One region of the Actinomadura sp. NPDC000600 genome, then DNA from elsewhere that is predicted to be linked to it. Evidence: riboswitches for the same ligand, from Rfam matches in the RefSeq annotation. Region 1 holds a riboswitch; the other holds the start of a gene.
The links. A riboswitch is a leader RNA that binds a small molecule or an ion and turns the genes downstream of it on or off. The one in region 1 is predicted to bind S-adenosylmethionine.

Region 1 (4,405 bases):
GGTGAACGGCAGCGTGATGTGCTCGGTGCCGGGCCCGGAAGCCTCGGCCAGGCGTTCCGGCGAGGTGAAGACGGGGACGACGGTGGAGCCGTCGACCTCGCGGGTCTGCCAGGGGAAGCCGGGACGGCCCGGACGCAGCGAGTAGTCCGTCTCGTCCGGGACGGGCAGCAGCACGTCGGTGGCGGCCAGCGTCTGCAGGAACAGGTCGTGGTCGTTGTTCGCGGCGGCCCGCAGCAGCTCGCGCTCCACGTCGTTGGCCGGCTGGAACTCCGGGCGCGGCGCCTCGCGGGGCAGGTCGCGGTGCTGGTCGCGCAGCTCCTCCCACGGCGGCGTCGCGCGGCCGACCAGCGGGGGGCGGCCGTCGCCCTCGGCGACCTGCCGGACGAACCAGGCGGGCAGCCGCGCCTCGATCGGCAGGGCGGCGGCGACGCCGCGCGCGGGCGCGTCGACGGCCAGCCACCAGCGGTTGTCGGGCCAGCCCTCGGCGATGTCGCCGAACCGGACGGTCATGAAGTGCTGGTAGGCCGGGCCGAGGCACGCCCGCATCGCCGCCGCCGACGTGTAAACCAGGACGTGGACCCGGCCGTCCTCCTCCTGGGTGGGCCACGACGGCTGCGCCTCCCCGGCGAGCACGCCGTCCACCAGGTCGGGCGGAACGGGAATGACGAGCTCGCTGTCGGCGAGGAGGCGGAAGTAGCTCTCCTGGTCGCCGGCCCGTACGGTCTCCTGCAGTCGGTGCTCGAGTTCCGACGTGGGTCGCCACGCGTCGGCCACGGTCGCCACCCCCTGTTTCTAGCGTGCTCGTCCCCGCGCGACTGCCTACGCTACATGGGCGAACAGGATTAAAGAGCACAATCGTCTGACCGAGCGCGGGAGTTCGCAGGTCAGTGCGCTGTCAGCTCCGCGAGGGCGGTGAGGAGCCGGTCGATGTGCTCCTCGACCGTCCCGATGCCGATGCTCGCGCGGACGGCGCTCCCGTCCTCGCCCAGCAGGTGCCGGACGAAGGGGTGGGCGCAGAACTTCCCGTCGCGCACGCCGATGCCGTGCTCGTCAGACAGCGTAAGCGCCACGTCGCGCGCGTTCCAGCCGTCCACGGTGAACGACACGATCCCGACGCGCGGCGCCCGCTCGCCCCACAGCGTCAGCTCCCGGACGTGGGGGAGCGCGGCCAGTCCCGACCGCAGCCGCTTCACCAGGGCCTCCTCGCGGGCGGCGAGGTCGTCCCAGAACGGCGGCAGCGCCTCGCACGCGGCGGCCAGCGCGACGGCGCCGAGGACGTTCGGGGAGCCCGCCTCGTGCCGCTGCTCGGCGGAGGACGCCCACCGGGTCGTCGCCCCGACCGAGGCGCTGGCGCCGCCGCCCTTGAGATAGGGCTCGGCGGCGCGCAGCCAGTCGGCGCGTCCGGCGAGCACGCCCGCGCCGAACGGCGCGTACAGCTTGTGCCCGGAGAACGCGACGTAGTCGAGGTCGAGCGCGGTCATGTCGAGGGGGCGGTGCGGTACGAGCTGCGCCGCGTCGACCGCGATGCGGGCGCCGTTGCGGTGCGCGACCGCGGCCAGCTCCTCGATCGGCCACAGCTCGCCGGTGACGTTGGACGCGGCGGTGACGACGAGCAGCCGCGGCCCGACCGGGCACGAGCGCAGCGCGCGGTCCGCGGCGGAGAGGGCCTCGGCCGGGGTGGCGGGCGCGGGCACCCGCACGGCGCGCCTCCACGGCAGCAGCGACGCGTGGTGCTCGCTCTCGAAGACGACGACGCTCGTCCCGGCGGGGACGGCGTGCGCGAGCAGGTTCATCGAGTCGGTGGTGTTGCGCGTGAACACCACGGCCGAGCGGCGCCACGCGCCGAGGAACGACCGGACGGTCTCCCGCGCCTCCTCATAGGCGGACGTGGTGACCTGGGACGCGTACCCCGCGCCCCGGTGGACGCTGCTGTAGTACGGCAGTGCGCGGGTGACGGCCTTCTGGACCGCCTCCAGGCACGGCGCGCTGGCGGCGTAGTCGAAGTTGGCGTAGGGGACGCGGTGGCCGCCGCGCACCGGAACCGGGGCGTCCGCCCCGATGACGCGGGGGAGACGGCGAACCCGAACCCCCTCCGGGTGCGTCACAGCAGTCGTGATGGGGGAGCGGGCGAGCAGCGTGGGCATGCCTGGACCTTCCGGGTCAGGGACCCCGGGGCGTCCGTCGGGATCCGCGCTTGCCGGAACGCGGTCTCGCGTCCGGCCAGGTCCTCACCCGGGGCACCCCATCGCGGACGAAGGGTTGCCGGCCAGCAAGCCGGGGCTTGGCGCTGGCGCTCATGACCTCATGCGGAAGTATAAGCGGAGCCGATCGAAGATCAAGGGGAGGGTGCGATGCGGTACGGGGTGGTCGCGACGCTGGCCGGCGGAGCGCTGGTGCTCGGCGCCCTCAGCGGGTGCGGGGCGCTGGGCGGGAACTCCGGCCAGGTGTGCACCGACACGAAGAAGGCGTTCCAGCAGTACGTCGCCCAGGTGCGGAGCGTCCCGGCGGCGGAGCCCGCGCAGTGGCGCCCGGCGACCGAGCAGCTCGCCGGGCGCCTCGACGGGCTGGCGAAGCAGGCCGACGACGCCGACCTGAGCAAGGCGCTGAAGGCGGAGGCCGGCAAGCTCCGCGCCGCCGCCCCCGGCGTCGGCTCCGGCGACGTCTCCCAGCTCGACACCGTGATCAGGGAGACGCCCACGGCCATCGGCAACGCCTGCGACTGAGCATCCCCCGCGCTCCGGGAAGGGGTGCGGGGCGGTCAGCCGCCGGTTCCGAAGCGGCCTAGTGGGCCGCCGCCGGTTCCGCCGCCGTCGCCGGTTCCGCCTCCGGTTCCGCCTCCGTCACCGGTGCCGCCACCGCCGTCGCCGGTTCCGCCGCCGTCGCCGGGCGGCTGCGGCGGGAGGATGGTCGGCAGGTCGGTGGGGGGCGTCGGGGTGTCGGGCCGGTCCGTGGACGGCGGCGGCTCGACCGGCCCGCCCGTGTCCGGCGGCTGCGTCCCGCCCGGGGGGACGTCCTGCGTCGGCCCGCCGAAGCCGCTGCCCGGCGTCTCCGACGGCGACCCGAACGACTCGGGCTCGTAGCCCTTGATGTTCACCGCGTCCGACATGTACGAGCGCCAGATCTGCGCGGGCAGCTGCCCGCCGTACGCGCCGTAGCCGGGGATGTTCAGCGGCTTGCCGTCGCTGCGGAACATCGCGACCGTCGTCGCCATCTGCGGGATGAACCCGTTGAACCAGATCGCGCGGCCCTTGTCGGTGGTGCCGGTCTTGCCGGCGACGTCGCGGCCGTCGGGGAGCTGCGCGCCGGTGCCGGTGCCGCCCTGCACGACCTTCTGCATGGCGTAGGTGGCGTCCCTGGCGACCTGCTGGCTGAACGCCCGCTCGCCCTTCTCGGTGAACTTGCGCTTGTGGTTCTCGTTGTCGGTGACGGACTTCACCACGAACGGCGTCCGGTGCACGCCCTCGGAGGCGAACGTCGAGTACACGCCCGCCTGCTGGACGGGGTGCAGCGAAACGATGCCGAGCGGGAACGTGGCGGCGTCCCGCTGGTCCGGCTTCATCTGCGACGCGGGGATGCCCATCTTCTCGGCCATCGCGGCGATCTTCTTGTTGCCGATGTCCTGGCCGAGGTTGACGTAGGCCGTGTTGATCGAGTGCTCGGTGGCGGTGACGAGGTTCACCGTCCCGAAGTTCTCGTTGCTGTCGTTGTGGATGGGCGCGCCGCGGAAGTACTGCGGGGAGCTGCCGTCGTAGCTGGTGGACAGCGTCTTGCCGTCGTCCAGCGCGGCCGCCAGCGCGATCGGCTTGAACCCCGACCCGGCCTGCGCCCAGTCGCCGAAGGCACTGCTCAGTGCCTCCTCCAGGTAGCCGCGGCCGCCGTAGAAGGCGAGCACCTGCCCGGTGGACGGGTCGACCGAAACCGCGCCGGTGCGGATCTTCTTGCTCATCCCGTTCGGGGCGTTGTTCGAGACGGCCTGCTTCATCGCGTCCATCAGCCGCTTGTCGAACGTCGTGGTGATCTTCAGCCCGCTGCGGTTGATCTCGTCCTCGCTGTAGCCGCGGCGCTCGGTGAGCTCCTTCTTGGCCACGTTCACCATGTAGCCGCGCTGGCCCTTGAGGACGTCGATGATCTTCTCCTTGCCGGGGGCGGGGAAGGTCAGCGAGGCCGCCTGGGACGAGGTGAGCGCCCCGTCCCGGACCATGTTGCCGACGATCGCGCGCCAGCGCTGCTCGGCGTAGGCGCGGCGGGGGCCGGTCGGGTCGGCGAAGTTGCTCGGCTGCTGGATCGCGGCGGCGAGGTAGGCGCCCTCCGCGGGCGTCAGCTTCGAGACGTCCTTGTCGAAGTAGGCGTGCGCGGCGGCCTGCACGCCGTAGGCGTCGCGGCCGAAGTAGATGGTGTTGAGGTA
Region 2 (4,405 bases), on a different contig from region 1:
GCTCCGGAGCGTTCTGCTGGGCCTCCTGCTCAGGCGCGGCCTGCTGCGCGTCCTGCTGCGGGGCGGCCTGCTGGGCGTCCTGCTCGGGCGCGGCCTGCTGCGCGTCCTGCTGCTGCGCGGCCATCTCCGCGTCCTGCTGCGGGGCGGCCTGCTGCGCGTCCTGCTCAGGCGCGGCCTGCTGGGCGTCCTGCTCGGGCGCGGCCTGCTGCGCGTCCTGCTGCTGCGCGGCCTGCTGGGCGTCCTGCTCCGGAGCGGCCTGCAGCGACTCCTGCTGCGGAGCCGCCTCCTGCTGCGGAGCGGCCTGCTGCTGCGGAGCCGCCTGCTGCTGCGGGGCGGCCTCCTCGTGCTCGGCGGCCTTGGCCAGGGCGACCTTGGTCGCCTCCTCCTCGGCGCCCTCGACGCCGGTGACGGCCGTGTTGTGCTTCCCGCCGTGGAGCTTCGTGGTGATGTCACCGGTCTTCACCGGCTTGTTCCCGATCGCCGTCGCGGCCTTGGGAGACCGGATGATGTCGGTGTACATCAGGTCGCCCGGACCGTGCTCACTGACGTACGTGGGGCCGTTGTGCCCGAGGTACGCCTTCTCCACGGAGTAGAAGTTGATGTCGGCCATGGCCGAGGGAGCCGCGAGGACGGCCGCCCCCATCGTTATCCCGGTCACGGCCATCGTGCGCAAAATGCGCTTCATGCCTTTCCTCACTCTCGTATGCCGATCGGCGCCCCAGGGAGCGCCACTCCGGGAACAATCTTCCAGGGCGTGACCAGCGAGAAAACCAAGTGCCGGAGAGGCGATGATCAAGATCCGAGACGGGAATCCGACGCTCGCTAAAGCTTGATCCATGCGCGTTTAGCCGGACCGCGCGAACAGCCGCCCAATTCGGTATCCACCGGGGCATCCGCGTTCCGAAGAATCGCGAATTCGCCGCCCGTGCACGGAAAAGCCCCGGCACGATGGGACGTGCCGGGGCTTGGGCGGGGACTGTGTCAGCCGCCCGCCACCGCGGGGATGATGGAGATCTGGGCGCCTTCGGGCGTCGGGGTGTCGAGGCCCTCGGCGAAGCGGACGTCCTCATCGCCGACGTAGACGTTCACGAACCGGCGGATCTTGCCCGCGTCGTCCAGGATGCGGGCGGAGATGCCGGAGTAGCTGGCCTCCAGGTCGGCGACGACCGCGCGCAGGGTGGCACCCTCGGCCTTCACCTCGGACTCGCCACCGGTGTAGGTCCGCAGGATCGTCGGGATACGGACGGACACGCTGCTCATGCTGCTCCTTCGTTCTCAGGCGAGGCCCGCGGCGCGGAACGCCTCCAGCGACGGGGCGATGTTCGCCGACGGCGCGACGACCGGGGCGACGGCGTCCAGGGTCTTCAGACCGTCCCCGGAGTTGATGATCACGGTCTCGGCGCCCGGGTCGAGGGCGCCGGTCTCGACGAGCTTGCGGAGGGTCGCGACGGTGACGCCGCCGGCGGTCTCGCCGAAGACGCCCTCGGTGCGGGCGAGGAGCCGGATGCCCTCGACGACCTGCTCGTCGGTGACGTCCTCGACGGCGCCGCCGGTGCGGCGGGCCACGTCCAGGACGTAGGGGCCGTCGGCCGGGTTGCCGATCGCGAGGGACTTGGCGATCGTGTCGGGCTTCACCGGGCGGATGACGTCGTGGCCCGCCTTGAACGCGGTGGCGACCGGGCCGCACCCGGCGGCCTGGGCGCCGAAGACGCGGTACGGCTTGTCCTCCACCAGCCCCAGCTTGATCAGTTCCTGGAACGCCTTGTCGATCTTGGTGAGCTGGGAGCCGGACGCGACCGGCACGACGATCTGGTCCGGCAGCCGCCAGCCGAGCTGCTCGGCGATCTCGTAGCCGAGCGTCTTGGAGCCCTCGGCGTAGTAGGGGCGGACGTTGACGTTGACGAACGCCCAGTCGTCCTGCTCCCCGGCGATCTCGGACGCGAGCCGGTTGACGTCGTCGTAGTTGCCGTCGACCGTCACGAACGTCCCGCCGTACACGGCCGTCGTGATGATCTTCTGGGACTCGAGGTTCGAGGGGACGAAAACCGCGCTGCGGATCCCGGCGCGAGCGGCCGCGGCGGCGACCGCGTTGGCGAGGTTCCCGGTGGACGGGCAGGCCAGCACCTTGAACCCGAGCTCGCGGGCGGCGGCGAGCGCGACGGCGACGACGCGGTCCTTGAACGAGTGGGTCGGGTTCCCGCTGTCGTCCTTCACCCACAGGCTCTGCAGGCCGAGGCTCTCCGCGAGGTTGTCGGCGCGGACGAGGCGGGTCAGGCCCGGCTCGGTGTTCGGAGTGTCGGCGACGTTGGCCGGGACGGGCAGCAGCCCGCGGTAGCGCCAGATGTTCCGCGGCCCGGACTCGATCGCGTCCCGGGTGACGCCCTGGAAGTCATAGGCGATCTCCAGGGGCCCGAAACACTCCTCGCAGGCGTAGAAGGGCCCGAGGTCGCGGGACGAGCCGCATTCGCGGCAGACGAGAGCGGTAGCCGGTCCGAGGTCTGTGGCAGGCGTGAGTGCCATGAGGGCGAGGCCTTTCTCCCCATCTTCCCTGCGCCACCTTGGTCGCAGGCCGGAGTTGGCACCATCTCCCGGCCGGCCTTCGCAGGATCGCGACGCGCCTCAGCCGGGTGGTTGCCGGGGCTTCGCAGGGCCGGTCCCTCCACCCCTCTGGATGAGCGTTATGAAGTTGTCGATCACGAGCGCTATGAACTCGTATGCGTGACTTTACATGAACTGACCGGATGCCAGACAGGCGGGTCCAGGGATTGAGACGTTACCCGGCGGGGCTCTTGATCACGCGTTGGGTCGGGTCGAGGAACACGTGCTTGACGATCGGGACGCACTCCCGGAGCCGCCGGTCGATCTCCCCGGCGACGTCCTCGGCCTCGTCGGCGCTGATGGCGTCGGAGAAGTGGACCTTGGCCGCGACGAGGATCTGCTCGGGGCCGAAGTGCATGGTGAGCAGCTCGTCCACGCCGGTCACGCCCCGCGCGCCGAGGATCTCGGCGCGGATCGTGCGCTGCGCCTCGGGGTCGGCGGCCTGGCCGATGAGCAGGCCCACGCTCTCGCGGCCGATCCCGAAGGCGAGGACGACGAGGAGCAGTCCGATGAGGACGGACGCGAGCCCGTCCCAGAACTCCGAGCCGGTGATCTGGCGCATCGCGAGCCCGCCTGCGGCGAGGGCCAGACCGACCATCGCCGCGGTGTCCTCGAACAGCGCGGTCTTGAACGTCACGTCGGGCGACTTGCGGACGTGCTCGACGAGGTCGCGGTCGTTCTCGCGCGTCTCCTTCCTGGCCTGGTAGAAGGCGCGGATCCAGGACGTCCCCTCCAGCACCGCGCCGAGGGCGAGGACGGCGTAGGCGAGCCACACCGTCGTCCCGGTGCCGCCGTGGCCCGTCATGGTCAGGACGCCCTCGAAGATCGAGAACCCCGCGCCGGCCACGAAGATGCCGAACGCGGCGAGCAGCGACCACACGTACCGCTCGTTGCCGTAGCCGAAGGGGTGGCGCTTGTCGGGGGGCCGCTCGCTGCGCCGGAGCGAGGCGAAGAGGAAGCCCTGGTTGAGGGTGTCCGCCACCGAGTGCGCGCTTTCCGCGAGCATGGCGCTGGACCCGGCCAGCAGGCCGGCGACCAGCTTCGTGATCGCGAGGATGAGGTTCGCGGCACCGGCGACGAGCACGGTTTTCGTCGTCTCGGACTTGCTCATGGCGACCGGGTACCCCCTGGGAGAATGACTAACCGGGCGAAACGGGCGGCAGCGCGGGCGATGCGGGCTACCGGAATGCGGGCCAGTGCTCCGGTCTTCCAGGCCGGGGGTGAAGGCCCGCGCTGGGAGGGGCGCCAAGGCCCGGGCAGTGCACGTCCCGCATGATCGCTCCATCCGGGACAGGTGCCGGTCGGCGAACACCTGTGCCGGAACTTCGTTACGAAGACCAGGTGGACGTGCATCGCAACGACGCGGTCTCTCTCGGTGCTATTGCCTTCGGGTTCGGTCATGGACCGGTACGGTGCGGGCGTGCAGTTACGTTACAACTACCGTTTGTATCCAACGCCTGGTCAGCAGATCGAGCTGGCCAGGGCGTTCGGGTGCGCACGGGTGGTGTTCAACGACGGGCTGCGCGCACGGCAGCAGGCCCGCGAGCAGGGCTTGCCGTACATCTCGGACGCCGAGCTGTCCAGGCGGATCATCACGCAGGCCAAGGCGACCCCGGAACGGGCGTGGCTGGGCGAGGTGTCGTCGGTGGCCCCGCCCCGGTACCGCTCGCGCAAGGACAACCGGCAGGCGATCAGGTTCACCAGGAACTCCCGCTTCAAGGTCCTGGGCAACGGCCGCCTGCGGTTGCCGAAGATCGGGGATCTGGCTGTCCGCTGGTCGCGCGCCCTGCCCTCGGCCCCGTCGAGC

Region 2: it holds a riboswitch for S-adenosylmethionine, as region 1 does, so the genes downstream of both, thrC (threonine synthase) here and ABWI07_RS09510 (aminotransferase class V-fold PLP-dependent enzyme) in region 1, are expected to answer to the same signal.

What each region holds. Positions count from the first base shown of each region.
Region 1 covers NZ_JBEUPD010000005.1:109,083-113,487, forward strand. Annotated here, with positions in the region: gene ABWI07_RS09505 (SseB family protein) at 1-783, opposite strand, end outside; gene ABWI07_RS09510 (aminotransferase class V-fold PLP-dependent enzyme) at 885-2,144, opposite strand; SAM riboswitch class IV at 2,186-2,302, opposite strand; gene ABWI07_RS09515 (DUF8711 family protein) at 2,352-2,723, shown strand; gene ABWI07_RS09520 (transglycosylase domain-containing protein) at 2,759-4,405, opposite strand, start outside.
Region 2 covers NZ_JBEUPD010000011.1:5,436-9,840, forward strand. Annotated here, with positions in the region: gene ABWI07_RS17685 (hypothetical protein) at 1-685, opposite strand, end outside; gene ABWI07_RS17690 (MoaD/ThiS family protein) at 982-1,260, opposite strand; gene thrC (threonine synthase) at 1,276-2,520, opposite strand; SAM riboswitch class I at 2,537-2,678, opposite strand; gene ABWI07_RS17700 (cation diffusion facilitator family transporter) at 2,774-3,709, opposite strand; gene ABWI07_RS17705 (RNA-guided endonuclease InsQ/TnpB family protein) at 4,019-4,405, shown strand, end outside.